DNA from 3 places in the Streptomyces sp. NPDC026301 genome. Region 2 is predicted to be linked to each of the others. Evidence: riboswitches for the same ligand, from Rfam matches in the RefSeq annotation. Region 2 holds a riboswitch; each other region holds the start of a gene.
The links. Region 2 has a riboswitch for cobalamin ahead of cobN (cobaltochelatase subunit CobN). Riboswitches for the same ligand answer to the same signal wherever they lie in the genome.

Region 1 (10,187 bases), on a different contig from region 2:
CGCCGAGGGGGCGGGGCGCGACTTCAGGGGGCCGTGCGGCATCGCTACGGCCATGCGCCGAGCCGAGCTGGCCTGGCGCCGCGAGCTGGCCGCGCAGACCCTCGCCGACGTGCTCGCCGCGGCCCCGGCCACGTCGGCGGACCGTACGCGCCGGTGGTTCGCGATGGAGAGGACGGGGAGCTGATGGCCACCGCGAACTCCGCGGGCAGTGACCGCGAGGGCCGCGAGCCCGAGGGCAGTGATCGCGAGGGTCGTACGGGCTGTGAGCGTGGTGATCGTGGCTCCGGTGGTGCGTACGGCGGGGCAATTGACGCCGTTGACGCCTACCTCGGGCGGATCGGTGTTGGGCGGCCCGCCGTGTCCGATGTCGCCGCGTTGCGGACGTTGCACCTTCAGCATCTGCGTACGGTTCCGTTCGAGAACCTTTCCGTCCATCTCGGGGAGGAGATCGTCCTTACCGAGCAGGCGTTGCTGGACAAGGTCGTACGGGACCGCCGTGGCGGGTTCTGCTATGAACTCAACGGCTCGTTCGCGTTCCTGCTGACGGCGCTCGGGTACGACGCCGAGCTGCTGTCCGGGCGGGTCTACGGGGAGGACGGGCGGCTGGGCATCCCGTACGACCACGCGGCCGTGCGTGTTCGTACGCCCGATGGGCCGTTGCTGGCCGACGTCGGGTTCGGGCGGCACAGTCACTATCCGCTGCGGTTGGACACGGCCGAGGAGCAGGCCGAGCCGGGCGGGGTCTTCCGGGTCGTGGAAACGGCCGAGGGCGATCTCGACGTGCTGCGGGACGGGGCACCGCAGTACCGCCTCGAACTGCGGCCGCGCGTGCTCGCCGACTTCGAGGCGGGCTGCTGGTGGCAGACCACGTCTCCGAAGTCGCACTTCACGCAGTCGCTGGTCTGTTCGCGGCTCACCGATGACGGCGGCCGGATCACGCTCTCCGGCCGGACGCTCGTGATCACCGCGCCCGACGGGGGCCGGACGGAGCGCGAGATCCCCGAGGCGGAGGTGCTCGCGGCCTACCGTACGCACTTCGGCATCACCCTCGACCGCGCTCCGAGCGCCCCGAGCGCCGCCCCGAGCGCGTCGAGCGCCCCGGCCGCGGGGGGGGGGGAGGGGGGGGGGGGGGGGGGGGGGGGGGGAGGGGGGGGGGAGAGGGGGGGAGGGGGGGGGGGGGGGGGGGGGGGTGGAATCTCCCTGGAAAGGAAAAGAGGGGGGGTGGGGGGGGGGGGGCGTGTTTGGCTCCCCCAGGAGCCGCACGCGCACCGGTTCGTCCCGGCGTCGGCCACCGGAGCAGGCCGGACGGTGCGGGCGGTGTGCCGTGTCCGGACCGGATCGGACCTCACGATCCGGGCCGGGCACGGTCACCTCCCGTACCGCGGTCGGCCTGTATCACCTCCCGGTCCGCGGTCGACGCGTACCGGAACGAACCTGATCAGGGGCGGCGGGCCGGACGGAGCCGGGCCACCGCGGGGATGACGCGCTAGCAGATGAGGAGGCTCAGGGTGCTGTCGCAGTCCAGCAAGCTGTCGGTACTGTCCTCGCCGCTCCCGTGCTCCGGGGCCTCCAGCATCTGCAGATCGAGCAGTGCCACGTGGCACGTCCTTCCGTTGGTCGGTTTCAGTGCCGCAGCCCGTCCGGCGCCGGCAGCGGCGGGAGGAACGGCAGCTGTACGGGGTCCTCGTGCAGGGCCGAGCCCAGGGCCAGCAGGCAGCCGGCCGTGCCCGTGGACAGGTCCATGGAGAGCCGCATCATCTGGTCGCCGGGGAAGGCCAGTTCGCCGCGGTAGGGCATGGCGTACCAGCTCAGGTCGGCGATCTGTGCGGCGAGCGCGGCCTCGACGTCGGGGTCGGGGGTCGTCGTGCGGGCCAGGTGCAGCACCATGCCGGCGCGGCCCCTGAAGAGGCCGGGCTGCGCGTAGAAGCGGGCCTGGGTGGCCGGCAGGATCGCGGCCCTGGCCTCCTCGAACTCCGCGTCGGCGCGGTGCGTCAGATAGTCGTCGAGCACCATCGCGATGCCCGCCGAGCCCGCGCCGAGGTACGGCATGGTGCGCCAGCCCTCGTCGACCAGCAGGGTGCCGCGTTCGTTGCGCACGCACCGGGCGAGGTCGCTGCGCAGCGCCTGCGCGGCGAGATCGAGCAGCCCGGGGTCGCCGGTGCCCTCGTACAGCCGCAGGAAGAGCAGCGCGGGGCCGCTCGCGCCGCGCAGCAGTCCGGCCCGGTTCGCGCAGCTCTCCAGCCGGTCGGCGGCGTGTCCCGCCGCCTCCAGCGCCCGGTCGCGCAGCTCGCGTTCGCCGCGTCGGCGCGCCAGGTGGTCCAGGGTGAGGCCGATGCCGGCCAGCCCGCCGTACAGGTCGGGCGCGAGGCGGTACCACTTCTCGGCGAGCACCCGCTCGATCAGCTCGTCGGCCCGTTCGCGGTGGCCGAGCCGGTCCAGTACGTAGGCGACGCCGGCGAGTCCGTCGTAGCACCCGAGGGGGGTGCCGAGGGGAGGCGGAGCGGTCTGCCGCAGTAACCACTCCTCGCCCTCCTCGAACCCCTCGGCACCCGTCTCGTGGAGCGCGTACAGGACACCGGCCGCCCCGTGGGCGATGCCGAGTCCGCCGCCGTCGGCGAACTGGGCGATGTCGCCGGGGAACAGGCGGTCCGTGCGCTCGGGCGTGGCCGAGGCGAGGATGCCCCGGACCATGGACTCGCGGCTGCGCGGCCAGTCGGCCGGGTCGCAGACGTACGGTTCGCGGGTGTCGACCGCGACGAGGTGGCGGGCCTGCGCGGGGCGCCGGATGCGCGGCCTGGCGGGCCGGTGCGCGCAGATCGTCCGCACGGCCTCCTCCAGGAAACCGGCCGGCACGCCGGGGAATTCGCGGACGACGATCTCGGCGAGGTCCGCCGCCTTCTCCCGCTCGATGGTCAGCAGCGTGGTCATCGGCAGGAAGAGCGCGAGGCGCAGGCAGGCCAGCGCGTACCGGTCGACGTCGTAGCCGGTGCGCTCGCGCGGGGCGAGGAAGCCGGGGTGCGCGAGGGACTGCCGGGTCCCTTCGCCGCTGCCGGCGGCGGCCTCGAAGTCCAGCAGCGTGACGCTCTGTTCGTCGGGCGCGACCATGACGTTGAACATGTGCAGGTCGTTGTGGACCAGGCCGCGGCGGTGCACCGCGGCGACGGCCTGCTCGACGGCGTTGTACATGCCCAGCGCCCACTCGGTGTACGAGGTGAGCGCCTCCGGGTCGGGGTCGGCGGTGAGCAGCGGGTGGCGCTCGGCGAAGAAGGAGTTCAGCGGCTTGCCCGGGATGTGCTCCAGGACCAGGAAGCGGTGGTCGCCGACGGTGAGCCAGTCGCGCACCTCGGGGGCCACGCCGAGGCCCGACAGCCGCTCCAGCGCGGCGCGTTCGCGCTCCAGGCGGGTGACCGCGTCGGCGAGGTCGGCGGCGAGGCCGGCGTGCGGCCTCGCCTCCTTCAGGACCACCCTCTCACCGGTGCTCCGGTCCCGGCCGGCGTAGACGCCGCCCCCGTTGGAGAAGTGCAGCGCCGACTCGATGGCGTACGGCAGGTCGGCGACGGTCGTGGCGTTGCGGGCCGCGAGCTGCGGGGCCAGGAAGCCGGGCAGCGGCACCCACTCCGGCGGCCGGAAGGCGGGCTCGCGGCGGTCCGGGACCAGCCGTCCTTCGGCGTTCTCGATGGCGGGCACGAGCGCGCCCGTGCCGTCGACGCAGTACCGCCGGGCGAAGCCGCCGTACCGCACGTACAGCGGTCCGTCGTTCCACCGCAGGTCGCTCAGGATGTAGGGGCCCGGCTCGCCGTCCAGCAGCGAGCCCAGCTCCTCCAGAACGCGGTGGCATTCCGCTTCGTCCAGCGGGTAAATGGTGGCGAATTTGCCGCTGGCGGCCCGGTCGGCGTACTTGGAATTCCGCAGGTGCAGCGGGCGCGGGCCCGGCACGAATTTGAACGGAATGGACCTGGCGACGCAGTAGTCCCAGACCTTGGACGCTATCTTCTCCGCATTGTCCGGGCAGGCCGACACATGTATCTTCCACCCCTGCTTCGGCCTGCCCGGACGCGGGTTCCCCTCGCTGTCCACGGGATTGACGTGGAGCCAGTCCCCGGAGAGGAAACAGCGCCACCCTTCGGGGACCGCGCGTTGCGCCGCTTCGTAGACCGCACTGTCGTCAGCTGCGGCACTTTCCCCGACGGACAAACGGTCCGGGGTTTCATAGAAATACCTGTCAGCCAGGCAGTACACCTCGTACCGCTTATCCATCGTCTCCCCCCTCGGCGGCGTGGAATAGAGATTTCCACGCAACGGGAGGGACGGACAGTCACAGATGTCATGAGATCACCGTGAGGAACGCACAGGTAACTCTAAGTACGGACCAGGGGCTCGCTCATCCGTTCGACGGGGCGGGCGGGGCGTACGGGGCGGCGCTACTCCTCCGGCGGGAAGACTGATTCCCCGGAGTCCGCCTCCGTAATCAGGATCGCCTCGACCGGACATCCCTCGGCGGCCGACAGCACGGCCTCACGGGCGTCCGTCTCGCCCGCCACCGGGTGCGACTGCCGCGCGGAGTCCAGCCGGAAGTCCCCGGGCGCCATGCTCGCGCACAGCCCCGAGCCGATGCAGACCCCGCGGTCCACCTCCACCTGCCAGCGGTCGCCCATGCGCTCACTCCCCCGCCGGGAGGTGGATCATCTTGTGCTCCAGATACGCGCCGTACCCCTCGGGGCCGAACTCCCGCCCGATGCCGCTGTTCTTGTAGCCGCCGAACGGCCCGAGCATGTCCAGGCTGAAGGTGTTCACGGAGTACGTGCCGGTGCGCACCCGGCGCGCCACCTCGATGCCGCGCTCGGTGTCCGCCGTCCACACCGATCCGGAGAGCCCGTAGTCGGAGTCGTTCGCGATCCGTACCGCCTCGTCCTCGTCCTCGTACGGCAGCAGGCAGATCACCGGGCCGAAGATCTCCTCGCGGGCGATCCGCATACCGGGCGTGACCTCGCCGAAGAGGGTGGGCTCGACGTACCAGCCGGTGGCCTGGTCCGCCGGGCGGCCGCCGCCGGCCAGCACCTTGGCGCCCTCCTGCTGCCCGGCCGCGATGTACTCCAGCGACCGGCGCCGCTGCCGCTCGGCGACCAGCGGGCCGACCTCGGTGGCCGCGTCCAGCGGATCGCCGACCTTCAGGGCGGTGGCCGCTGCGGCGAACCGCTCGGCGATCTCCTCGTAGTGGGAGCGCGGCGCGAGGATGCGGGTCTGGGCCACACACGCCTGCCCGTTGAGCATCCAGGCGAAGGGGGTGATCCCGGCGACCGCCGCGTCCAGGTCCGCGTCCGGCAGGATCACCGCGGCCGACTTGCCGCCCAACTCCAGTGTCACGCGGGTGAGCCGGCGCGCGGCCACCTCCATGACGCGTTTGCCGGCCGCGACCGACCCGGTGAAGGACACCTTGTCCACGCCCGGGTGCCCGACCAGGTACTCGCTGACCTCCCGGTCGGCCGGGAGGATGGACAGCACACCCTCGGGCAGCCCGGCCTCGGCCGCGATCTCCGCGAGCAGATACGCGTCCAGCGGCGTCTCCGGCGACACCTTCAGCACCGCCGAGCACCCGGCCAGCAGCGCGGGCGCGAGCTTGGCGGCGGCGGTGAACTGCGGGACGTTCCACGGCACCACGGCCGCGACCACCCCGACCGGCTCGCGGCGGATCAGCAGCGGCCCGAGGAGGCCCTGCCGCCGCTCCTCGTAGGCGAAGTCGCGGGCGACCGTGATCGCCGCGTCCCAGGCCAGCATCGCGGCGAGCGACTGCACCATGACGCCCGCGGTGTACGGGGTGCCGTTCTGCGCGCTGATGAGCCGCGCGAACTCCTCGCTCCGCACGGCGAACGCGTCCTTGATCCGCGTGATCACCGCGATCCGGTCGGCGAGCGGGGTGTCCGCCCAGACGCCGGAGTCGAAGGACGCGCGGGCCGCCGTGACGGCGCGGTCCACGTCGGCCCGGGAGGCGTGCGGCACCCGGCCGATGACCTGCTCGGTGTGCGGGGAGACGACCTCGATGGTGTCCCGCCCTGCGGGATCGACCCACTCGCCGCCTATGTAGAGCTGTCCGTGCTCGATCAGATCGGCCATCGACTCCGCCTCCCGCGGTCACCGCGATACGTGACGTAAATCTGACGCTGCATCAGAACTGATACCAGTTCTAGCTATAGTGGGCAACGGTGAGGCACGCGACGGCGTGCGGGCCGGGAGGGGCAGGACATGCCGCACGTGATCGACCACCGGGGCGGGGTGTGGAGCATCGCCGTGCCCATACCGGACAACCCGCTCGGGCACACCCTCGTCCATGTACTGGAGACGGACCGCGGCCCGGTGCTGATCGACACCGGCTGGGACGACCCGGACTCCTGGGACGCCCTCGCCGCCGGGCTCACCGCCTGCGGCACCGACGTGGCCGATCTGCACGGCGTCCTGGTCACTCACCACCACCCGGATCACCACGGTCTGTCGGCGCGGGTCAGGGAGGCGTCCGGCGCGTGGATCGCGATGCACGCGGCCGACACGGAGGTCGTCCGCCGCACCCGTGAGGCCGAGCCGGGCACGTGGCTGACGTACGTCATCGCGAAACTGGCCTCGGCTGGCGCGCCCGAGGACCACCTCGCGCCGCTCTACGCGGCCCGCGCCGAGGGGCGCACGCGCGGGCTCCCGGACCAGCGTCCCGCGCTCCCGGACCGCGAGATCGTCCCCGGCGAGCTGCTGGACCTCGCGGGGCGGCGGCTGCGCGCGGTCTGGACGCCGGGCCACACACCGGGCCACGTCTGCCTCCACCTGGAGGAGGCGCACCCGGCGGCGCGCCCCGGGCACGGCCGGCTCTTCTCCGGCGACCACCTGCTGCCGGGCATCACGCCGCACGTCGGCCTGTACGAGGACCCGGACGACGCGACGGTCACCGATCCCCTCGGCGACTATCTGGACTCCCTGGAGCGGATCGCGCGGCTCGGCGTCGCCGAGGTCCTCCCGGCCCACCAGCACGCCTTCACCGGCGCCGCCGAGCGGGCGGCGGAGCTCGTCGCGCACCACGAGGAACGGCTCGGCGGCCTGCGCGCCCTGCTCGCCGCCCCGCTCACGCCCTGGCAGCTCGCCGAGACCATGACGTGGAACCGCCCGTGGGAGGAGATCCCGTACGGCTCGCGCACCATCGCCGTCTCCGAGGCCGAGGCGCACCTGCGGCGCCTGGTGAAGGCGGGGCTGGCCGAGCCGGTGCCGGGCTCGGAACCGGTGACGTACCGGGCGGTGTGAGGCACGCGGCTGCCGGAGGCGGTGGGCCCGGGCGGCCACGCAGCCCTTCTGCACGTGCCGGAGACCGGCCGCTACCCGCCGGTTAAAGTGGTCCGGACAAGTTCATTCGTGCCCGACCGGGGGAAGCCGGTGGAAAACCGGCGCTGACCCGCAGCCGTGAGCCCTGGCGCGCATCCGTGCGCCGGAGCGAGCCGGAACGCCCGGCGGGGCACGCCCAAGGCTCCCGCGTACCGTACGGCCGCCCTTCATCGGCCGTCCGGCGCGCGGCACCGTCGAGGTATACGGAGCTGAGCCCGGTGCCACCGCGCCCGCGCGCCGCGCGCGACGTGGTGCGGCGGAGTACGGCTGCGTGACCTCCCACCTCGCGCACCCCGCGAACCGACCGAGAGGCACCGACCCCATGGCCATCACGGCCCGCTCCCTCGCCGCCCCGGCGCGCCGCTGCGCCGCGGCCCTGGCCGCCGCCGTGCTGTGCGCGGCCGCTGCCCCCGCCGCGTTCGCCGCCGACCCCGCGCCCGCCGCGTCCCCCAAGCTCCCGAAGGGCCTGTACGGCAGCACGGACCCGAAGTACGACGGCGTCTGGCGGCAGTCGCTGGCGCTGCTGGCGCAGGACACCGCGGGCGTGCGCCCGGCGGACTCGGCGGTGGACTGGCTCGCCGGGCAGCAGTGCGCCGACGGCGCGTTCACCGCGTACCGCGCCGACCCGAAGCAGGGCTGCGACGCGAAGACGATGCGGGACACCAACCAGACGGCCGCCGCCGTGCAGGCGCTGGCCGCGGTCGGCGGGCATGCGGACGCGGTGCGCAAGGGCGTCTCCTGGCTGAAGTCCGCCCAGAACGACGACGGCGGCTGGGGCTCGGCCGCCGGCGCCCCGAGCGACGCCAACTCCACTTCGGTGGTGATCGGCGCGCTGGCCGCCACGGGCACGAAGCCCGAGTCGGTGACGGCCAAGAAGGGCGGCACGTCGCCGTACGACGGGCTGCTCGCCTTCCGGCTCGGCTGCGACGCGAAGAAGAAGGACCGCGGCGCGTTCGCCTTCCAGGCCAAGGACGGGAAGCTCGCCGCCAATGAGGACGCGACGGCCGCCGCGGTACTGGGGGCGCTGGGGAAGGGCTTCGTCGTCGAGCCGGGTGCGGACGCCGCGAAGCCGGCGTCCTGCGAGGACGCCGCGAAGGACCCGCACGCGGCCGCCGCCGACGGCGCGGCCCACCTCGTCTCCGTCCTGGACGCGCACGGCCACCACCTGATGTCCGCGATGCCCGGCGCCGAGGCGCAGCCGGACGTCGGCAACACCGCCGACGCCGTCGTCGCGCTGGCCGCCGCGGGGCGTGCCGACGAGGCGAAGCGGTCGCTGGGCTGGCTGCGCGGGCACTCGGCGGCCTGGGCGAAGCAGAGCGGCCCGGCCGCGTACGCGCAGCTGATCCTCGCCACGCACGCCACCGGCGGCGACCCGCACGACTTCGGCGGCACGGACCTGGTGACGAAGCTCAACGCGACCGGCCCGAAGCCGGCGGCCGCCTCGGCCCGGCAGGACGGCAAGGACCAGAAGCAGGACGAGGGCGGCATCTCCGTGTGGTGGGTCGTGGTCGTCGGCCTGGCGGCGGGCGCCGGCATCGGCTTCCTGGTGAGCGGCCGCCGGAAGCAGAACCAGCTGTGAGCAGCGCCGTCCGTATCGCACGCGGCATCGGCGCCCTGGCCCTGGCCGGCACGGCCACGGGCCTGGCCGCCGCGCCCGCGCACGCCGAGGAGTACCGCTACTGGTCCTTCTGGACGGCGGACGCGGCGGCCCACGGGGGCGGTGGCTGGACGTACGCCACCGAGGGGCCCTCGACGGCCCGCCCCGCAGACGGCGGCGTGGCCGGCTTCCGCTTCACCGTCAGCGCCGACTCCGCGCGCGCCACGAAGCCGCGCGCGGCCGCCGACTTCGACGCGGTCTGCGGCGGCACGAAGGCGGCGGACGGCCGCAAGCGGGTCGCCGTCGTCCTCGACTTCGGCACGGCGGCCGACGCCCCGAAGGGCGAGAACCCGCCCGCGGCCCGTACGGAGTGCGCGCGGGTCCCCGAGGACGCGAGCGCGGGCGACGCGCTGGCCGCGGTCGCGGCGCCGCTGCGGTACGACTCCAGTGCGCTGCTGTGCGCGATAGCCGGTTATCCGGAAAAGGGCTGCGCCGAGCAGGCGGGCGGGTCGTCGAAGGGCTCCGGCGAGTCCACCGGGTCCACCGGGTCCGCGGCGCCCGATGGTGGCGCGTCCGGCTCCGGTGCGTCCGGCTCCGGCGAGCACACCGGTGCCGGTGGGCCCTCCGCCGGCCTGATGGGCGGCATCGCCGCGGTTGCCGTCCTCGGCGCCGCCGCGGTGTGGCAGGCCCGGCGCCGGCGCGGATGACCGGCACCCGAGCCCCCGCCCGGCTGCGCGCCCCCGCCCGGCTGCGTGCTCCCCTCGCCACGCGGGGGCGTGCGCTGCACGCCGGCGCGTGGTGGCTGTGGGCGCTGGGCCTGGCGACGGCCGCGTCCCGCACCACCAACCCGCTGCTCCTCGGCCTGCTCATCGGCGTCGCCGGATACGTGGTCGCGGCCCGCCGCTCCGACGCGCCCTGGGCCCGGTCCTACGGCGCGTTCGTCAAGCTCGGCCTGGTCGTGCTCGCCATCCGGCTGGTCTTCGCCTTCGTACTCGGCTCGCCCGTCCCCGGTACGCACCTCCTGGTCACGCTCCCCGAAGTGCCGCTGCCCGACTGGGCGCGCGGCGTGCGGATCGGCGGCCGGGTCACCGCCGAGGGGATGCTCTTCGCGCTGTACGACGGGCTGAAGCTGGCCACGCTGCTGATCTGCGTGGGCGCCGCCAACGCGCTCGCCAACCCGGCCCGCCTGCTGAAGTCCCTGCCCGGCGCGCTCTACGAAGCGGGCGTGGCCGTC
Region 2 (10,187 bases):
GTCGGCGATGCGTCCGCGGTCCCGTCAGGAGGCGGCCGCCGGGGCGCCGCGTCCTGCCAGTAGAGTGCGGCTCCGAACCCGCTCGACCTCCGAGGTAGCCGGCTGTGACCCCCGCCACGTCCCCACCCCCCACGCCACCGGCCGTGACCGTCGTCGGGATCGGAGCGGACGGGTGGGGCGGTATTCCGTCCGCTTCGCAGACCGTGCTGCGGGACGCGGACGTCGTCATCGGCGGGCCGCGCCAACTCGCCCTGCTACCCGCGGAGTGCGCGGGGCGGCGGGTGTCCTGGCCGTCGCCGCTGCGGCCCTCCGTGCCCGGCCTGCTCGCGGCCCATGCGGGGCGGAAGGTCGCGGTGCTGGCCAGCGGCGACCCCATGTTCTACGGCATCGGGCGGACGCTCACCGAAGTGCTCGGCGACGGGGCGGTCGGCACGGACGCGCTGCGCATCATGCCGCACCCCTCCTCCGTCTCCTACGCCTGCGCCCGGCTGGGCTGGCCGGTGGAGGAGACCGAGGTGGTCACGCTCGTCGGGCGGCCGGCCGCGCAGCTGTCCGCCGCCCTGCACGACGGCCGGCGGCTGCTCGTCCTCAGCGCGGGCCCCGGTACCCCCGCCGAGGTCGCCCGGCTGCTGGCGGAGCAGGGCTTCGGGCCGAGCGGGATGCGGGTGCTCGAACAGCTCGGTGGCGAGCGGCAGCGCGTCCTGACCGGCACCGCCGAGGACTGGCCGCACCCGCCGGGGGACGCGCTGAACATCATCGCCCTGGAGTGCCGCCGCGCCCCGGACGCGCTGCGCCTGGGCGCGGTACCCGGACTGCCCGACGACGCGTACGAGCACGACGGGCAGCTGACCAAGCGTCACGTCCGCGCCGCCACCCTCGGGGCGCTCGCACCGGCCCCGGGCGAGCTGCTGTGGGACATCGGCGGCGGCTCCGGTTCGATCGCCATCGAGTGGATGCGGACCCACCGCTCCTGCCGCGCCGTCTGCGTCGAACGCGACTCCGTACGGGCCGAGCGCATCGGGCGCAACGCCGACCGGCTCGGCGTACCGGCCCTACGGGTCGTCACCGGCCCGGCCCCGGACGCCCTGTCCGGCCTGCCGGCACCGGACGCGGTCTTCATCGGCGGCGGGCTGACCCGCCCCGGGCTGCTCGCGGCCTGCTGGGACGCGCTGCCGCCCGGCGGCCGGCTGGTGGCCAACACCGTGACGCTGGAGTCCGAGGCGCTGCTCGCCGACTGGTACCGGAAGCACGGCGGCGAGCTGGTACGGCTGGCCGTCGCGCACGCCGTACCGGTGGGCGGCTTCACCGGGTGGCGGCAGGCCATGCCGGTCACCCAGTGGGCCGTGCGCAAGGACCCCGTAAGCGACGGCCGTTCCCAGGAAGTCGGCCGGCCCGAAGGCACCGACGACTACGAAGCACTCTCAGGAGACGACAGATGACCGTGTACTTCATCGGCGCGGGCCCCGGTGCCGCCGACCTGATCACGGTGCGCGGTGCCCGGACGCTCGCCGCCTGCCAGGTCTGCCTGTACGCGGGCAGCCTCGTACCGCGCGAACTGCTCGCCGAATGCCCGCCGGACGCCCGGCTGGTGGACACCGCGCAGCTGAACCTCGACGAGATCACCGCCGAGGTGATCAGCGCGCACGAGGCCGGGCACGACGTGGCCCGGCTGCACTCCGGCGACCCGTCGGTCTTCTCCGCGGTCGCCGAGCAGATGCGGCGCCTGGACGCGGCCGGTGTGCCCTACGAGGTGGTGCCCGGCGTACCGGCGTTCGCGGCGGCAGCGGCGGCGCTCAAGCGGGAGCTGACCGTGCCCACGGTCGGCCAGACGGTCATCCTCACCCGTATCGCGCAGCAGGCGACCGCGATGCCCGAGGGCGAGGACCTGGCCACCCTGGGGCGCAGCGGTGCCCTTCTGGTGCTGCACCTCGCCGCCCGGTACGCGGACCGGGTCGTCGAAGAGCTGCTGCCGCACTACGGGGCGGACTGCCCCGCCGCGGTGGTCGCGATGGCCAGCCGGCCCGACGAGCTCGTGCTGCGCGGCACCCTGGAGGACATCGCGGACCAGGTGAAGGCGGCGGGGATCGTCCGTACGGCCGTCATCATCGTCGGCCGCACGCTGGGCGCCGAGCAGTTCCGGGACAGCCACCTGTACTCGGCGGAGCGCGACCGTCACGTGTGCTGACGCCCGCGGGCCACGTGTCCCAGGAGGCCGTGCGTCAGCGCACCGTACTGCGCCCCACCACGTTGCCCGCGCGGTCGATGCAGATGACGTCGACCGCCACGGGGGCGCCGCGCAGCACTTCGAGGGCCTGATCGCGGGCGGTGGCCGCCACCAGGTCGCCCAGTGGGACTCCGGCCGCCGCGCACAGTTGGAGCGCGGCGAGGCCGGTGTTGGCGGCCGCGACCTCCGTGGCCAGCGCCTCGTCGGCGCCGCCCTGCCGGGCCAGCCCGGCCAGGAAGCCCTTGTCGACCTGGGAGCGGGCGGAGTGCAGGTCCAGGTGGCCGGCGGCCAGCTTGGAGAGCTTGGCGAAGCCGCCGCAGATCGTGAGCCGGTCGACCGGGTGCCGGCGGATGTACTTCAGTACCGCGCCCGCGAAGTCGCCCATGTCCAGGAGGGCGTCCTCGGGCAGGCCGTACTCGGCCACCACGGTCTTCTCGGACGTCGAGCCGGTGCAGCCGGCCACGTGCGTACGGCCGGCCGCCCTGGCCACGTCCACGCCGCGCCGGATCGAGTCGATCCAGGCCGAGCACGAGTACGGCACGACGATGCCGGTCGTCCCGAGGATGGACAGGCCGCCCAGGATGCCGAGCCGCGGGTTCCAGGTGGAGCGGGCGATCTCCTCGCCGTGGTCGACCGAGACGGTGAGCTCGACGTCCGGCTCGCCGCCCCCGTGGCGCGCGGCGACCTGGGCAAGGTGGTCGCGCATCATCTGGCGCGGTACCGGGTTGATGGCCGGCTCGCCGACGTCGAGGGGGAGGCCGGGGCGGGTCACCGTCCCCACGCCCGGTCCGGCCTTGAAGACCACGCCGGAGCCGGGCGGCAGGGCGCGTGCGGTGACGCGGACCAGCGCGCCGTGCGTGACGTCGGGGTCGTCGCCGGCGTCCTTGACCACGCCGGCCGTCGCCCGGCGCCCCGACGGCCCCCCAGGCGCCTTCCCGGGCCGGTCCTCGGTCAGCTCCTCCACCGCCAGCGCGAAGGCGGGCGTCTGCCCCTTGGGCAGCGTGATCGTCACCGGGTCGGGGAAGTCGCCGCTCAGCAGCGCGGTGTACGCGGCGGTGGCCGCCGCCGTCGCGCAGGCGCCGGTCGTCCAGCCGGGCCGCAGACCGGTGTGCTTGAGTTGGGCGCTGCGCCCGCCACTCGCCTCACTCATGGAAGGTCCCGATGCACGCCGCGACGCACGTACTGATACTCGGCGGGACGACGGAGGCCCGCCGTCTCGCCGCGGCGCTGGCCGACGGCCCGCAGGCCGGCGACGTACGCGTGACGACCTCGCTCGCGGGCCGTGTCGCCCGCCCTGTGCTGCCGCCGGGCGAGGTCCGCATCGGCGGCTTCGGGGGTGCGCAGGGGCTGGCCCAGTGGCTGCGCGCGCACCAGGTGGACGTGCTCATCGACGCCACCCATCCTTTCGCCGGAACGATCAGTTTCAACGCGGCGACGGCCGCAGACATGGCCCATGTTCCCCTGCTGGCGCTGCGCCGTCCCGGCTGGGCCCCCGGGGACGGCGACGACTGGCACTCGGCCGGCTCGCTCCAGGAGGCCGCGGCGCTCCTCCCGGACCTGGGCCGGCGGGTCTTCCTCACCACGGGCCGGATGGGCCTGGCCGCCTTCGCGGACCTGGCCGACCTGTGGTTCCTCATGCGGTCCGTGGACGCGCCCGAGGGCCCGTGCCCGCCGCGCATGGAGGTGCTGCTCGACCGCGGCCCGTTCACCCTCGACGGGGAACGGGCGCTGCTGCGCGCGCACCGGATCGACGTGGTGGTCACCAAGGACAGCGGGGGAGCGGCCACCGCGCCCAAGCTCACGGCCGCCCGCGAGGCCGGCGTCCCGGTGGTCGTCGTCCGCCGCCCGGCGGCCCCGGCCGGCGTCCCCGTCGCGGACGGCCCGGAACAGGCCGTCCGCTGGCTGGCGGAGCACCTGGGCGGCGCGTTCCGCACGGAGGCGTGACCCCGGGGGCGCCACCCGAAAAACAGCCGCTGTCCCCGAAGGGCAGCCGTCGCTCCCGAAAGGCAGCCGCCGCCCCCGAAGCCCGGCTCAGTCCTCCGGGTACCGCCGCGGAGTCCAGACGATCTGTTCGCCGTTCTCGCGCCGTACGGTCTGCGTCTGCGAGGAGCCGACGATCAGAAGCGTGCGCATGTCGACCTCGGCCGGGTCCAGGTCGGCCAGCCGTACGATGCGGACGCTCTCCTCGGGGCCGCCGATGTCCCGGCCGAGCACCACCGGGGTGTCCGGCGCGCGGTGCTCCAGGAGCAGCTCGCGGGCCTTGCCCACCTGCCAGGTCCGGCTGCGCGAACCGGGGTTGTACAGGGCCAGGACCAGATCCGCCGCGGCCGCGGCGGCCAGCCGCTCGGCGATCACCTCCCACGGCTTGAGCCGGTCCGAGAGGGAGATCGTGGCGTAGTCGTGGCCGAGCGGAGCGCCCGCGCGGGCGGCCGCCGCGTTCGCCGCGGTCACGCCCGGCAGCACCCGTACGGGCACGTCCGCGTACGCCTCCTGCGCCGCCACCTCCAGCACGGCGGTGGCCATCGCGAACACCCCGGGATCGCCGCCGGAGACGACGGCCACCCGCCGCCCCCGCCGCGCCAGGTCCAGCGCGAACTCCGCGCGCTCGGACTCGACCTTGTTGTCCGAGCCGTGCCGCTCCTGCCCTGCCCGGACCGGCACCCGGTCCAGGTAGGTCGTGTAGCCGACCAGGTCGGTGGCGTTGTCGAGGGCGCCGCGCGACTCGGGCGTCAGCCAGGGCGCCCCGGCAGGGCCGGTGCCGACGACCGTCACCTCGCCGTACTCAGGGACCGCGGGCCCGGTGTCCACGCGCGACGGCAGTACGGCCACCGAGAAGTACGGCACCGAATCCGGGTCCACGTCCGCCAGCGCAGCCGTGCGCTCGCCGTCCATGTACGCGCGCTCCACGTACCGTGCGTCCGCCAGCCGCCCCGTGCGCTCCAGGGCGCGGCGCACGGTCGGGAAGGTGCGGCCGAGCTTCATCACGACAGCCGAGTCCGCGGCGGCCAGCCGGGCCGTCAGCTCGTCCTCGGGCAGCGTGCCCGGCACGATCGTCAGCGTCTCCTCGGCCTCGACGAGCGGTTCACCGAGCCGGGCCGCGGCCGCGCTGACCGAGGTGATCCCGGGGACGACCTCGGTGGGGTAGCGGTGCGCGAGCCGCTTGTGCATGTGCTGGTACGAGCCGTAGAAGAGCGGGTCGCCCTCGGCGAGGACGGCGACCGTGCGGCCCGCGTCGAGGTGCGCCGCCAGCCGGGCGGCGGCCTCCTCGTAGAAGTCGTTCAGCGCGCCCCGGTAGCCGCCGGGGTGGTCCGTCGTCTCGACCGTGACCGGGTAGCGCAGCAGCTCCTCGATGTGGTCGGGGCGCAGGTGCCGCTCGGCGATCGCCCGGGCGCGGGACCGGCCGTGCCGGGCGCTGTGGTACGCCACCACGTCCGCCTCCGCGATGGCCTCGACGGCCCGCAGGGTCATCAGCGACGGGTCGCCGGGGCCCAGCCCGACCCCGTACAGCTTCCCGGTGCCGCCGCTGTTCAGAGGAGCGGCGCCGCTCTCCGTGGGGGTGCTCATTCCGCGGTGCTCGCAATCGCGTTGACGGCGGACGCGGCCATCGCGCTGCCGCCGCGACGGCCCCGCACCACCAGGTAGTCCAGGCCCAGCGTGTTCGCCGCGAGGGCGTCCTTCGACTCGGCCGCGCCGATGAAGCCCACCGGTATGCCGAGGACGGCCGCCGGGCGCGGCGCGCCCTCCGCGACCATCTCCAGCAGCCGGAACAGGGCGGTCGGCGCGTTGCCCACGGCCACCACCGAGCCCTCCAGCAGGCCGCGGTCGCGCCAGAGCTCCAGCGCGGCGGCGCTGCGCGTGGTGCCCAGCTTCTCGGCCAGTTCGGGCACGCCCGGCTCCGAGAGGGTGCACACCACGGCGTTGTCGGCGGGCAGCCGCTTGCGGGTGACCCCGCTGGCGACCATCTGCGCGTCGCACAGAATGGGCGCGCCGGCGTGCAGCGCCTTACGGGCGCGGGCCACCACGTCCGGGGAGTACCCGAGGTCGCGGACGAGATCGGTCATGCCGCAGGCGTGGATCATCCGGACCGCGACCTGGGAGACGTCCGCGGGCAGCCCCGCGAGGTCCGCCTCCGCGCGGATGGTGGCAAAGGACTGGCGGTAGATCTCCGCCCCGTCCTTCTCGTAGTCGAACACGGTGCTCTCGCTCATCTCGTCGCTGTGGTCGCTGTGGTCGCTGTGGTCGTGCGCGCTGCCGCCACGGCGACGGCAAGATCCGGTACATCGGAAGTGCCCGGCGCATCGGGAGGAACCGGTGCATCAGAAAGGACCGGTGCATCACCTAGGTCCGGTACATCAGATACACCTGAAGACACGTTCATGTCTGCGGCGTCGCTCACGACAGTACGCAGAGCCACTTCGCGCGCCGCGACCCGGTACCCGTCGACCTCGTAGCCCTCGGGGGTGGCGACCACGTCCACCCAGTGGCCCTGCGGGTGACCGCAGCGGCGCGCACAGCCCGACCAGTACACGGGCAGCCCGCCGCCCGTCCCGAGCGCCGTCGCGGCGTCCGCCCGCACGTCGGCCAGCGACTTGGCGCAGCCGGGGCGGCCGATGCAGGCGCCGACGCCGTGCCAGGGGGAGGCGGCGTCGGTGATCAGGCCGGCCGCCGCCAGGTCGCGCAGCCGGGCGTCGGCGGTGGGGCCGTCGAGGCCGGGCACGACCACGCCGCGCCACGGGGTCAGCCGTACTTCACCGGCGCCGTCCGCGCGGGCCGCGTCGGCCAGCAGCCGCCACTGGTCGGCGGTCAGGGTGCCGAGGGGGGCGAGGACGGACAGCGCCCGGTGGCCGACGGGGCCGTCGACGATCCCGGGGGCGGGCGCCGCCTCCGTAGGCAGCGAGGCGCTCGCCACATACGTGCAGGGAATGCCGGCCGTCTCCAGTCGGCGGGCCGTCGTGCGCACCAACGGGCCCGCGCCGTCCGGCAGATCGCGCACCCGCCACGTACGGGAGCCGATCTCCGCCGCCGCCTCCAGGAACACCTCGGCCGCGCACAGCGCGCCCCGAGGAGCGTCGGCACCGCGCACCCGAAGGGCGCCGTCCGCCGCCCCCACGTGCAGCAGCGCGTCGCCCCCCGAGGCGATCAATGTCACATCCGCCCCCAGCGCCGCCATGTCCCCGCGCCCGTCGTCCAGCGCGAACAGGAAGCGTCCGGAGAGCGCGGTCGCGGCCTCGCTCGCGCACAACAGGCCGTCCAGGGCGCGCAACCAGGGGCGTACGTCCGCGTGTCCGGCGCCGTCGAGGCCGGACAGCGGGGAGGCGACGACGTTGCGTACCCGTTCGTGGCGGTACGAGGGCAGCAGTCCGGCCGCGTCGAGCAGGCCCGCCAGGGCCGCGCCGCAGTCGCCGTCCAGGCCGCGCAATTGCACATTCCCGCGCGAGGTGAGGTGCAGCGCGCCGTCCCCGAGGCGGACCGCCGCGTCGGCCAGCGCGGCCGCCTGAGGAGCGGTCAGTACGCCGCCGGGCACCCGGACGCGGGCCAGCGCACCGTCGTCCGCCATGTGCAGCCGCAAAGTGCCCGGGCAGGCGTCGGAGCGAACCGGTATGGGGGGTTCGTCCCGAGGTGGAGGGTTGGTCGCCGTGGGCATGGCGGCGAGCATACCGACCCCGTCCCGGGCGTCCGCCCCGCGCTCGGGGAGCGGCCCTTACTATGCTCACGGCGGGCCATCCGGTCCGTCATCATCGCCGGCGACGGCGACAGGGGAGGAAGCCCGGTGCGAATCCGGCGCGGTCCCGCCACTGTGAGCCCGGCCCCAGCGGCCGGGTGAGCCAGGAACTCCCCTTCCCCAGCACTCGGCTCCGCCCGGGCGGGGGAGATCCATTCCGACACCGCCCGGGGCGCGGACCCCGAGGAAGGCCCGACGCCGCATGCTGCATTCGTCCGAGGACAGCGCCCCCGAGCACCGCAGGATCCTGCTCCTGTCGACCTCCGACACCGATCTGCTCAGCGCCCGCGCGGCGAGCGGTCCGGTCGGCTACCGCTTCGCCAACCCCGCCCGGCTGGACCTCGACGAGCTGCCCGGCCTGCTGGACGGCTGCGACCTGGTCGTCGTACGCCTCCTCGGCGGTATCCGCGCCTGGCAGGAGGGCCTGGACCAGCTGCTCGCCGACGGCCGCCCCGTCGTCGTGCTCACCGGCGAACAGGCCCCCGACGCCCAGCTGATGGCCGCCTCGACCGTCCCGGTCGGCATCGCCGCCGAGGCGCACGCCTACCTCGCGCACGGCGGCCCGGCCAACCTGGAGCAGCTGGCCCGCTTCCTCTCCGACACCGTGCTGCTGACCGGCCACGGCTTCGAGCCGCCGGCCGCCGCGCCCTCCTGGGGCCCGCTGGAGCGCACGGCCCGTAAGGACGTCGCCCCGGACGCCCCCACGGTTGCGGTGCTCTACTACCGCGCCCACCACATGAGCGGGAACACCGCCTTCGTGGACGCGCTGTGCGGCGCGATCGAGGACGCGGGCGCCCGCCCGCTGCCGCTGTACGTCGCCTCCCTGCGCGCCCCCGAGCCCGAGCTGATCGACGCGCTGCGCGCCGTCGACGTGATCGTCACCACGGTGCTCGCGGCAGGCGGCACCAAGCCCGCGACGGCCTCGGCCGGCGGCGACGACGAGTCCTGGGACGCGGGGGCCCTCACCGGCCTGGACGTGCCGGTGCTGCAGGCGCTCTGCCTGACCGGTTCGCGCGCCGACTGGGAGGAGAACGACGAGGGCGTCTCGCCGCTGGACGCGGCCAGCCAGATCGCCGTGCCCGAGTTCGACGGCCGCCTGATCACCGTGCCGTTCTCCTTCAAGGAGATCGACGAGGACGGCCTCCCGGCGTACGTCGCCGACCCCGAGCGCGCGTCGCGGGTCGCCGGCATCGCCGTACGCCACGCCCGGCTGCGCCACATCGCGCCCGCCGACAAGCGGGTGGCGCTGGTGCTCTCCGCGTACCCGACCAAGCACTCCCGCATCGGCAACGCGGTCGGCCTGGACACCCCCGCCTCCGCCGTCGAGCTGCTGCGCCGCCTCCGGGAGGAGGGGTACGACTTCGGGCCCGAGGAGGAGATCCCCGGCCTGGTCTCCGGCGACGGCGACGAGCTGATCCGCGCGCTCATCGAGGCCGGCGGCCACGACCAGGACTGGCTCACCGAGGAGCAGCTGGCCCGCAACCCCGTCCGCATCCCGGCCGCCGACTACAAGCGCTGGTACGCGACCCTCCCCGCCGAGCTGCGCAAGTCCGTCGAGGAGCACTGGGGCCCGGCGCCCGGCGAGATGTTCCTCGACCGCAGCCGCAACCCCGAGGGCGACATCGTGCTGGCCGCGCTGCGCCGCGGCAATCTGCTGATCCTCATCCAGCCGCCGCGCGGCTTCGGCGAGAACCCGATCGCGATCTACCACGACCCCGATCTGCCGCCCTCGCACCACTACTTGGCGGCCTACCGCTGGATCGCCGCCGCTGCCGAGGACGGCGGCTTCGGCGCCGACGCCATGATCCACCTGGGCAAGCACGGCAACCTGGAGTGGCTGCCCGGCAAGAACGCGGGTCTCTCCGCGGCCTGCGGCCCGGACGCAGCCCTCGGCGACCTCCCCCTCATCTACCCGTTCCTGGTCAACGACCCGGGCGAGGGCACCCAGGCCAAGCGCCGTGTCCACGCCACCCTCGTCGACCACCTCGTACCGCCGATGGCCCGCGCCGATTCGTACGGCGACATCGCGCGCCTGGAGCAGCTGCTCGACGAGTACGCGCAGATCTCGTCCATGGACCCGGCCAAGCTGCCCGCCATCCGCGCGCAGATCTGGACCCTCATCCAGGCCGCCCGGCTCGACCACGACCTCGGTCTGGAGGACCGCCCGGACGACGACGGCTTCGACGACTTCCTGCTGCACATCGACGGCTGGCTGTGCGAGGTCAAGGACGCCCAGATCCG
Region 3 (10,187 bases), on a different contig from region 2:
GGGCCCGGCCCTGGACCACATCGCCCGCCGCGTCCTCACCGTCGGCTTCGCCGCGACCTGCTTCCAGCCCCTGTACACCACCGGCCGGCTGGCCGCCTGGATCGGCGACGGCACGTACTACACCTGCTACCTCCTCGGCATCCTCGTGCTCACCGCCCTGTGCGACGCCGTGCTCGCCGCGGCCCTGGCCAGGGCCCGTACCGGCTGGCCGTACGGCCCCCTGCTCCGCGACGAGCTGCGCGCCCTCCTCGGCATCGGCTCCGCGATCTGCGCGACGGGCCTGGTCATCGCCCTGGCCACCGCCGTCGCCGGCCTGTGGGCGCTGCCCGTCTTCTGCCTGCCGCTTCTCCTCACCCAGTTCTCCTTCCGCCGCTACGCCGCCGTCCGCGCCACGTACCGGCAGACCATCGCCTCCCTCGCCCGCGCCACCGAGATCGCCGGCTACACCCCGCAGGGCCACGCCCGCCGGGTCGCCGTCCTCAGCCGCGCCGTCGGCCGGGAACTGGGCCTCGGCGAGGCCGACTTGAGCGTCCTGGAGTACGCGGCGCTGATGCACGACATCGGGCAGCTGTCCCTGGTGGACCCGGTGACCGGCGGCGCCACCGCCGGCCTGCCGTCCGCCGAGCAGCGCAGGATCGCCCTGCTCGGCGGGGCCGTCGTCCGCCAGACCGGGGTGCCCGCCGAGGTGGCGGTGATCGTCGAGCGGCAGGCCGATCCCTTCCGGGAGCAGCCGCTGCCCGCCCGTATCGTGCGCACCGTGAACGCCTACGACGACCTCGCGGGCGGGGACGGCGGCCCCGGGGGCACGCTGCGTGCCCTGGAACGGCTCCGCCTGTCGACCGCACAGGACTTCGAACCCCGTGTGGTGGAGGCCCTCGCCCGAGTGCTCTCCCGGCCCCTCGGGCCCGCCTGACCGGCCCTTCCCGCCGTGCGCGCGGTGCCCACAGGGGTAGCCGTCACGTATCGGGGTACCGGTTCAAGGTCACAGAACCGATGGGTAATGAGCGGCCTCGGATATGGGCATGGTTGGATGCGAAGGAGGCCCCGGGGAGCGGGGCCGAGGGGGCTGCGCGAGGCAAGGAGCAGCAGGGGGCGCCGGTCATCGGGCTGAGCCCGGCGGCAAACTGTGGCAGGTTGTCGAGTGAGCCCTCGGCCGTCCACCGGACGGCACCAAGGAAGCAATCGGCAGGCGGGAATCGTGAAGATCTTCGGCAAGGTACGGCACCGGCCCTCCGCCTCGTGGCGGCAGGCGACCGACCGCGCTTTCACGCTGATCGGCGACGGCCGTTACGAGGACGCGGGCGCGCTGCTCACCCGCGCCGCCGACATGGAGCCGTGGCTGTCGGAGTCCTGGTTCAACCTCGCCCTGCTGCACAAGTTCCGGCACGACTGGGAGCAGGCGCGCACGGCCGGACTGCGCGCCGTCGCCCTCCTGGAGCGCGAGGCCGGAGCCCCCGACTGGTGGAACGTGGGCATCGCGGCCACCGCCCTGCAGGACTGGCCGCTGGCCCGGCGCGCCTGGCAGGCGTACGGCCTGCACGTCCCCGGCGAGGGCGCGCCCTCCGGAGAGCCGCGCGGCATGCAGCTGGGCAGCGCCGCGGTCCGCCTCTCGCCCGAGGGCGAGGCCGAGGTCGTCTGGGGCCGCCGGCTGGACCCCGCCCGCATCGAGGTGCTCTCCATCCCGCTGCCGTCCTCCGGGCGCCGCTGGGGCGAGGTGGTGCTGCACGACGGCGTACCGCACGGCGAGCGCACGACCACGGCCGGGCCCTCCTACCCCGTCTTCGACGAGATCGAGCTGTGGGCGCCCTCGCCGGTGCCCACCTGGGTCGTCCTCCTCGAGGCCGCCGGCGAGGCCGACCGGGACGCCCTCGAGCGGCTGGCCGCGGACGCCGGGTACGCCGCCGAGGACTGGTCCTCCTCCGTCCGCCTGCTGTGCCGCACGTGCTCCGAGAGCCGGATGCCCAGCGACGAGGGCGAGGGCGAGCACCTGGACCCGCACGACCACAGCGAGCCCGGCCATCCGGGCCCGCTCGGGCACCGCACGGCCGGCTCCGGCTCCCTGTGGGTGCCCGAGCGTGAGTGCGGCATCGCCGCGCCCGCCGGGCTGGTGCGCGGCCTGCTGGACGGCTGGGTGGCCGACAGCCCGGACACCCGCGAGTGGCGGGACCTCGAAGAGGTCTGCTGAGCCGCCACGAGCTGTGTCGGCGGGCGCACGGCGGGCCCCCGTACCCTGTACGGGCAGCTAAGAAGAATCTTTGCGGAACATCGCGGAAGGCGTGCGGCGGACATGGCGCAGCAAACTGGGTTTGATCAGGACGGCGATCAGCAGGTGGACACCGAGTTCATCGACGACGTGACCGACGCGGACGCGCGCGAGAAGGCGTACCGCGAGCGCGGCACCTCCCGCCCGATCACCGTGGTCGGCAATCCGGTGCTCCACAAGGAGTGCAAGGACGTCACCGCGTTCGACGACGAGCTCGCGCGGCTCGTCGACGACATGTTCGCCTCCCAGCGCACCGCCGAGGGCGTGGGCCTGGCCGCCAACCAGATCGGCGTCGACCTGAAGGTCTTCGTCTACGACTGCATGGACGACCAGGGCGTACGCCACGTCGGCGCGGTCTGCAACCCGGTCCTGGACGAGCTGCCGGCCGACCGCCGGGTGCTGGACGACTCCAACGAGGGCTGCCTGTCGGTCCCCGGCGCCTACGCCGAGCTCCCGCGGCCCGACTACGCGGTGGTGCGCGGCCAGGACATCGAGGGCAACGCCATCGCCGTCGAGGGCACCGGCTACTTCGCGCGCTGCCTGCAGCACGAGACGGACCACCTGTACGGATACCTCTACATCGACCGCCTCTCCAAGCGCGACCGCAAGGACGTCCTGAAGCAGATGGCAGAGGGCGAACCGCGCTACCCGGTCGTCGCCAACGACTGACGCCCCGCGTACATCCGGCGCCGCCCCCGAACGGAACACCCGTTCGGGGGCAGCGCGGTTTCCGGCAGCCGTGCCAGAAGTCCGGCAGCCGTTCTAGAACTCGTCGTCGAAGGAGACCGAGCCCTCGACCGCCACCTGGTACGCCGAGGCGCGGCGCTCGAAGAAGTTGGTCAGCTCCTGGACGTTCTGCAGCTCCATGAAGGAGAACGGGTTCTCCGAGCCGTACACCGGTGCGAAGCCGAGCCGCTGCAGCCGCTGGTCGGCCACGCACTGCAGGTACTCCCGCATCGACGCCGTGTTCATGCCCGGCAGGCCGTCGCCGCACAGGTCCTCGGCGAACTGCAGCTCGGCCTCCACGGCCTCCTTCAGCATGTCGGTGACCTGCTGCTCCAGCTCCGCGTCGAACAGCTCCGGCTCCTCCTCGCGGACGGTGTCCACGACGGAGAACGCGAAGTTCATGTGCATGGTCTCGTCGCGGAAGACCCAGTTCGTCCCCGTCGCCAGGCCGTGCAGCAGGCCCCGCGAGCGGAACCAGTACACGTAGGCGAACGCACCGTAGAAGAACAGCCCCTCGATGCAGGCCGCGAAGCAGATCAGGTTCAGCAGGAAGCGGCGGCGGTGGGCCTTGGTCTCCAGCCGGTCGATCTTCTCGACGGAGTCCATCCAGCGGAAGCAGAACTGCGCCTTCTCGCGGATGGACGGGATGCTCTCGACGGCGGCGAACGCGTCGGCGCGGTCGTCCGGGTCGGGCAGGTACGTGTCCAGCAGCGTCAGATAGAACTGGACGTGCACGGCCTCCTCGAAGAGCTGCCGGCTCAGGTAGAGCCGCGCCTCGGGGGAGTTGATGTGCTTGTAGAGAGTGAGGACCAGGTTGTTCGACACGATCGAGTCGCCGGTCGCGAAGAAGGCGACCAGCCGGCCGATCAGGTGCTGCTCGCCCGGCGACAGCTTGGCGAGGTCGGCCACGTCGGAGTGGAGGTCGACCTCCTCCACGGTCCAGGTGTTCTTGATCGCGTCGCGGTAGCGGTCGTAGAAGTCCGGGTACCGCATCGGACGCAGCGTCAGCTCGAAGCCCGGGTCGAGGAGGTTCTTGTGCGTCGCGCCGACGGTGTGGGTGGCGGCGGCGCTCTCGGGTGCGGTGGTCATTACTGGCATGCCTCGCAGGACTCGGGGTTCTCCAGGGAGCAGGCGATCGCCTCGGGGTCGGTCGCCTGCTGGGGTACGGGGGCGGCGGCGGCCGTGCCGCGCGCGGACTGCGCGATCCGGGTCGCCGGGCGGGACCGCAGGTAGTACGTGGTCTTGATGCCGCGCTTCCACGCGTAGGCGTACATCGAGCTGAGCTTGCCGATGGTGGGCGCCGCCATGAAGAGGTTCAGGGACTGGCTCTGGTCCAGGTAGGGAGTGCGGTCGGCGGCCATGTCGATCAGCGCGCGCTGCGGGACCTCCCAGGCCGTGCGGTACAGCGCGCGGACGTCCTCCGGCACCCATTCCAGGTCCTGGACCGAGCCGTTGGCCTCGCGCAGCGCGTCACGGGTCCGCGCGTCCCACAGGCCCAGCGCCTTGAGCTCCTCGATCAGGTACGCGTTGACCTGCAGGAACTCCCCGCTCAGCGTCTCGCGCTTGAAAAGGTTGGAGACCTGCGGCTCGATGCACTCGTACACGCCCGCGATGGAGGCGATGGTCGCGGTGGGGGCGATCGCCAGAAGGAGTGAGTTTCGCATGCCGGTCGCCGCGATACGGGTGCGCAGCGCGGCCCAGCGGTCGGCCCAGCGGGGCTCGGCATTGGGGTAGTGGTCGGGGTGCAGCACGCCGCGGGCGGTGCGGGTCGCCGCCCAGTTCGGGTGCGGGCCGTGCCGCTCGGCGAGGTCGGCGGACGCCTCGTACGCGGCGAGCATGATCCGCTCGGAGATACGGGTGGACAGCTCGCGCGCCTCGGGGGAGTCGAACGGCAAGCGCAGCCGGAAGAACACGTCCTGGAGGCCCATCAGGCCCAGTCCCACCGGTCGCCAGCGGGAGTTGGACGCGCCGGCCTGCTCGGTCGGGTAGAAGTTGATGTCCACGACGCGGTCGAGGAAGGTGACGGCCGTCCGGACCGTGGCGTCCAGCTTGGCCCAGTCCAGCTCGCCGTCCGCGCCCAGGTGCGCGGCGAGGTTGACGGAGCCGAGGTTGCAGACGGCCGTCTCGCCGTCGTCCGTGACCTCCAGGATCTCCGTGCACAGGTTCGAGGAGTGCACGACCCGGCCCGGCTCGGCGGTCTGGTTCGCGGTGCGGTTGGCGGCGTCCTTGAAGGTCATCCAGCCATTGCCGGTCTGCGCCAGGGTCCGCATCATGCGGGCGTACAGCGTCCGCGCGGGGACGGCCTTGATCGCTTTTCCGTCGGCCTCCGCCTGCCGGTACGCGGCGTCGAACTCCGCGCCCCACAGGTCCACCAGCTCCGGCGCGTCCGCCGGCGAGAACAGCGACCAGTCCTGGTCCGCCTCGACCCGGCGCATGAACTCGTCCGGGATCCAGTGCGCGATGTTCAGGTTGTGCGTACGCCGCGCCTCCTCACCGGTGTTGTCGCGCAGCTCCAGGAACTCCTCGATGTCCGCGTGCCAGGTCTCCAGATACACGCAGGCGGCGCCCTTGCGGCGGCCGCCCTGGTTCACCGCGGCGACACTCGCGTCGAGGGTCCGCAGGAACGGCACGATGCCGTTGGAGTGCCCGTTGGTGCCGCGGATCAGCGAACCGCGGGCGCGCACCCGGGAGTACGAGAGGCCGATGCCGCCCGCGTGCTTCGAGAGGCGCGCGACCTGGTGGTAGCGGTCGTAGATCGAGTCCAGCTCGTCCAGCGGCGAGTCCAGCAGATAGCAGGAGGACATCTGCGGGTGGCGGGTGCCGGAGTTGAAGAGCGTGGGGGAGGAGGGCAGGTAGGAGAGCGTGCTGGTCAGCGCGTACAGCGCGGCGACGTCCTGGACGGCGCGGTCCGAGTGGTCCTCGGCCAGGCCGCAGGCCACGCGCAGCAGGAAGTGCTGCGGGGTCTCGATGACCTTGCGGGTGATCGGGTGCCGGAGGAGGTAGCGGGAGTAGACCGTGCGCAGGCCGAAGTAGCCGAAGCGGTCGTCGGCGCCGTCCTGGAGGGCCGCCTCGACCAGCGCGTCCAGCGTGGCGGCGTGCGTCCGGACGAACTCCGCCGTGCCGTCGGCGATCAGACCCTCGCGGTGCCCCGTGGCGACCGAGGCGGCGAAGCCCGTCGCGCCCTGGCTCGCGGCCTCCTCGGCGACCGCGGCGGTCAGCAGCCGGGCGGCCAGCTTGGAGTACTGCGGCTCATCGCCGATCAGCCCGGCCGCGGCCTCCATCGCCAGCTCGCGCAGCTCCGCCGCGTCCGAGCCGGCGTGCCGGCCGCGCAGCGCGGCCGCGGCGACCTTGCCCGGGTCGGTGGCCGGCAGGTCGGCGGTGAGGTCGGTCAGGGTGCGCAGCAGGGCCGTACCGGGGCCGTCGTCGGGCCGCGCGGTCGTCGCCCGCGCCTCCTGTGCCGCCCGCTTCTCCTGTGCCGCCTGCGCCTCTTGTGCTGACTCCGCTGGCGCGATGGTCACCTTGTGCTCTCCTCACTCGGCTGGGGCCGGGGGAGGGCGGTCGGAGGCGTACGGGCAGCCGCGCCGGAGCCCTGCCGGGCACGCGGGCACACCACGCAGCGTCCACCGGCCCATCCCACGGAGCCCGGACGTCTCGACGCCCGCACCGGAACGGATACGGACGTACCGTCGGCAGGTCCTCGGACTCGGCGAGCGCGGCACAAATGCCCACTCAGCACACCGTTGCGGGACAGTTCCGGATTCGCACCGGATTCCCCTGCGGCGACAGCGAGCACGAGCATACATCTTGTGTCGCCCCGCGCGAGCGTTCCCATATCTTGTGTCGCGACGCTGCTGTCCGTGCAGCCGTACGCACGGATGGTCACCCCTGCGAAGGCGTCAGCTCCCGGGCGAACGTCAGCAGCGGGCCGGCGTCCGGTATCGGATGCCAGTCGCGGTCCGGGGTCCGCGTGAACCCCAGGCGACGGTAGATGCGGTGCGCGCTGAGCATCGAGCGCTGGGAGGACAGCACGAGACGTGCGCAGCCCTCGGTCTCCCGCGCACGTTCCAGACACGCGCGCACCAGCGCCTCGCCCGCGCCTCTGCCGCGTGCCTCCTTCGCGACCGCCAGCATCCGGAACTCCGCCTCGCCCGGCCGCGCGATGTCCGCCCACGGACCGCCCGCCGGCACGAACGTCACCCCGCCCAGCACCTCGCCGTCCGCCACGGCCACCAGCACCTCCGCCTCGGCGGCCCGCCGCGCCACGTCCCGCAGCAGGGGCAGATAGCCGTCGTCCTCCCCGAAGTCGAGCAGCCCGTCACCGAGATACGCCTGGGCCGTGATCTCGCCCAGCCACGCGTGCTCCTCCGTACGTATCCGCCTGACCACGATGTCCATGGGATCCATGCGCTCAGTGTGCACCGGGGGTACGACAACGGGCCGCCGGTTTCCACCGGCGGCCCGTCGGCCGTCATGAGCTCAGGCGGGACTCTGCGGTCACGACCTAGTGGGCGGCGCCCGCCGTGGCCGGCGGCAGGTCCACCTGGACGCCCTTGTCACCGGCGTCCGCCGTGTAGTCCTCGGGCGAGGTCTCGTCGATGCCGGCAGGGGCCTTCACGGCCCGCAGGACGACCGTCAGGACCACCGTCACCAGGACGTTGAGCACGAACGCGGTCAGGCCGATGTAGCCGATCTCGCCGATCCCGGGGATCTCCGCGTTCGAGCCGCCGAAGTGCTTCTGCGTGGGGCTCGCCACGCCGTACGCCGCGACCGTGCCGTACACCATGCCGACCGCCCAGCCGGCGAGCAGCGCCCAGCGGTGGAACCAGCGGGTGAACAGGCCGCCCACCAGCGCCGGCATGGTCTGCAGGATCCAGATGCCGCCCAGCAGCTGGAAGTTGATCGCCACCGTCTTGTCCATCGTCAGGACGAACGCCAGCGCGCCGACCTTCACCAGCAGCGACACCAGCTTGGCGACCTTGTGCTCCTGCGCGGGCGTGGCGCCCGGCTTGAGGAAGTCCTTGTAGATGTTGCGGGTGAAGAGGTTCGCCGCGGCGATCGACATGATCGCGGCGGGCACCAGCGCGCCGATGCCGATCGCGGCGAACGCCACGCCCGTGAACCAGTCGGGGAACATGTTCTCGAACAGCTGCGGGATCGCCAGCTGCCCGTTCTGCACCTTGATCCCGGCCGCGATCGCCATGAAGCCCAGCAGCGCGAGCAGGCCGAGCATCAGCGAGTACAGCGGCAGGATGGTGGTGTTGCGGCGGATCACGTTACGGCTGCGCGAGGAGAGCGTGGCCGTGATCGAGTGCGGGTACATGAACAGCGCCAGCGCCGAGCCGAGCGCCAGCGTCCCGTACGCCCACTGCGCGTTGGGGCCGCTCGCCAGCTCGCCGCGCGGCTTGCCGGTGGCCGGGTTCGTCTGCGCGAAGGCGTCGCCCGCCGTGTGGAAGATGTGCTCGAAGCCGCCCAGCTTGATCGGGATGTAGATGATCGCCACCGCGATGACGAGGTAGATCAGGCCGTCCTTGACGAACGCGATCAGCGCGGGCGCGCGCAGCCCGGAGGAGTAGGTGTACGCGGCCAGCACGCCGAAGGCGATCAGCAGCGGCAGGTCCTTGATGAACCAGTTCGTGCTCTCGCCGCCGCCGACGCCCATCACGTCCAGGACCGCCTGGATGCCCACGAGTTGCAGCGCGATGTACGGCATCGTGGCGAGGATGCCGGTGAGCGCGACGGCCAGCGACAGGGCCTTGGAGCCGAAGCGGCCGCGCACGAAGTCCGAGGTGGTGACGTACCCGTGCTTGTGCGACACCGACCACAGCCGCGGCAGGAACGTGAAGATCAACGGGTAGACGAGGATCGTGTACGGCACGGCGAAGAAGCCGGCCGCCCCCGCCGCGTAGATCGCCGCGGGCACGGCGACGAAGGTGTACGCGGTGTAGAGGTCGCCGCCCAGCAGGAACCACGTCACCCACGTACCGAAGCTGCGGCCGCCCAGGCCCCACTCGTCGAGGTTGTCGGACTGGTCGGCCCTGCGCCAGCGGGCGGCCAGGAAGCCCATGACCGTCACGGCGATGAAGAAGAAGATGAAGACGGCCAGCGCGATGCCGTTCACGCCGCCGGTCGCGTCCGCCGCGAGCGCGCTTCCGGCCGGGATGGTCGGGGTGGCCGGGGCGACCGAGGTGGCCAGGAAGTTCGTTGCCGTGGTCATCACTTCGACGCACCGTCCTTACGGGCGCGAAGCCCGCGCTGCTCACGCTGCACGAGCTTGTACGCGGTCATCGTCAGCGCCGTCGAGATCAGCACCCACAGCATCTGGTACCAGTAGAAGAACGGGATGCCGATCAGCGTCGGTTCGACCTTCGCGTACGAACTCACCCAGAGCATCGCCACGAACGGAGCGAGCAGGCAGAGGCCGGCCACCACGCGCGTGGGCGTGACGATCGGCCCGGAACGGGGTGTTTCGGCTGGCTCTGACATATCCGCTGCTCCATCCCTGGCGATCACATATGTAAGGCCAGGAAATCTAAGCGCCCAAAGCTCCCGCCGTCACCAGCTGTCCGCATATCGGTACGGAAACGGTTTGGGTGGCGGGGGCGGGAGGGGGCGGGGCGGCGTGGGGGCTGCGCTTCGGGGGGGCTCCCCCCCGCCCCCACCCCACCCCCACCGCCTCCTCCTCAGCCGCCCCCCCGCTCAGCAGCAGCGGAAGCCCGAGCGGGGGTCGGCCTCCTGCGCGTCCGTCCTGCGGCGCTCGAACTCGGCGCGGGTGGGCACCGGGGCGTCCGGGGCGTGCCGGCGGAGATGCTCGACGTACCGGTCGTACGCCGACTCGCCGGTCAACTCCCGTACGTACCACCGGACCCCGCGCCCCCACCGGGCCACCGTGGCCACCCACCGGACCCCGCGCCCCCACCCAGCCGCCGTGCCCGCCCACCGGGCCATCCCGGCCGCCCACCGGGGCGTTCCGTGTGCCGTCCGTGCCGGGCCGCTCACCTCCTCGCCTCCGCGTTCCCGGCCGCCGCCAGCTCCGCCTTCTCCTCCGGTGTGGCCATCAGGCCGGCCGGGGCGACGAGGCGCGAGGCGACGTACGGGGCTTCGTGCAGCGGGGTCGCGTCCGGCGTGCGGAGGTGGCGTATGCACATGCGGGCCGCGTCGGCGATCACCACCACGATCAGCAGGGCCAGTACCGCCGACA

Region 1: linked by a shared signal. The riboswitch ahead of ACZ4MH_RS05870 (prenyltransferase/squalene oxidase repeat-containing protein) and the one ahead of cobN (cobaltochelatase subunit CobN) in region 2 are both predicted to bind cobalamin.
Region 3: linked by a shared signal. The riboswitch ahead of ACZ4MH_RS17890 (ribonucleoside-diphosphate reductase subunit alpha) and the one ahead of cobN (cobaltochelatase subunit CobN) in region 2 are both predicted to bind cobalamin.

The regions. Positions count from the first base shown of each region.
Region 1 covers NZ_JBVHPN010000003.1:7,353-17,539, reverse strand. Annotated here, with positions in the region: gene ACZ4MH_RS05905 (RrF2 family transcriptional regulator) at 1-184, shown strand, start outside; partial or broken gene ACZ4MH_RS05900 (arylamine N-acetyltransferase family protein) at 307-1,065, shown strand; gene ACZ4MH_RS05895 (SapB/AmfS family lanthipeptide) at 1,487-1,597, opposite strand; gene lanKC (class III lanthionine synthetase LanKC) at 1,624-4,257, opposite strand; gene ACZ4MH_RS05885 (ferredoxin) at 4,422-4,655, opposite strand; gene ACZ4MH_RS05880 (aldehyde dehydrogenase) at 4,660-6,111, opposite strand; gene ACZ4MH_RS05875 (MBL fold metallo-hydrolase) at 6,241-7,278, shown strand; cobalamin riboswitch at 7,361-7,500, shown strand; gene ACZ4MH_RS05870 (prenyltransferase/squalene oxidase repeat-containing protein) at 7,679-8,935, shown strand; gene ACZ4MH_RS05865 (SCO2322 family protein) at 8,932-9,660, shown strand; gene ACZ4MH_RS05860 (energy-coupling factor transporter transmembrane component T) at 9,657-10,187, shown strand, end outside.
Region 2 covers NZ_JBVHPN010000030.1:25,914-36,100, reverse strand. Annotated here, with positions in the region: gene cbiE (precorrin-6y C5,15-methyltransferase (decarboxylating) subunit CbiE) at 105-1,439, shown strand; gene cobM (precorrin-4 C(11)-methyltransferase) at 1,436-2,185, shown strand; gene ACZ4MH_RS32570 (cobalt-precorrin-5B (C(1))-methyltransferase) at 2,220-3,374, opposite strand; gene ACZ4MH_RS32565 (cobalt-precorrin-6A reductase) at 3,386-4,168, shown strand; gene ACZ4MH_RS32560 (precorrin-2 C(20)-methyltransferase) at 4,256-5,788, opposite strand; gene ACZ4MH_RS32555 (precorrin-8X methylmutase) at 5,785-6,432, opposite strand; gene cobG (precorrin-3B synthase) at 6,429-7,880, opposite strand; cobalamin riboswitch at 7,924-8,079, shown strand; gene cobN (cobaltochelatase subunit CobN) at 8,149-10,187, shown strand, end outside.
Region 3 covers NZ_JBVHPN010000009.1:159,985-170,171, forward strand. Annotated here, with positions in the region: gene ACZ4MH_RS17870 (HD-GYP domain-containing protein) at 1-913, shown strand, start outside; gene ACZ4MH_RS17875 (tetratricopeptide repeat protein) at 1,199-2,185, shown strand; gene def (peptide deformylase) at 2,288-2,932, shown strand; gene ACZ4MH_RS17885 (ribonucleotide-diphosphate reductase subunit beta) at 3,026-4,078, opposite strand; gene ACZ4MH_RS17890 (ribonucleoside-diphosphate reductase subunit alpha) at 4,078-6,507, opposite strand; cobalamin riboswitch at 6,661-6,792, opposite strand; gene ACZ4MH_RS17895 (GNAT family N-acetyltransferase) at 6,869-7,384, opposite strand; gene mctP (monocarboxylate uptake permease MctP) at 7,491-9,107, opposite strand; gene ACZ4MH_RS17905 (DUF3311 domain-containing protein) at 9,203-9,472, opposite strand; gene ACZ4MH_RS17910 (YbdD/YjiX family protein) at 9,686-9,934, opposite strand; gene ACZ4MH_RS17915 (carbon starvation CstA family protein) at 9,982-10,187, opposite strand, start outside.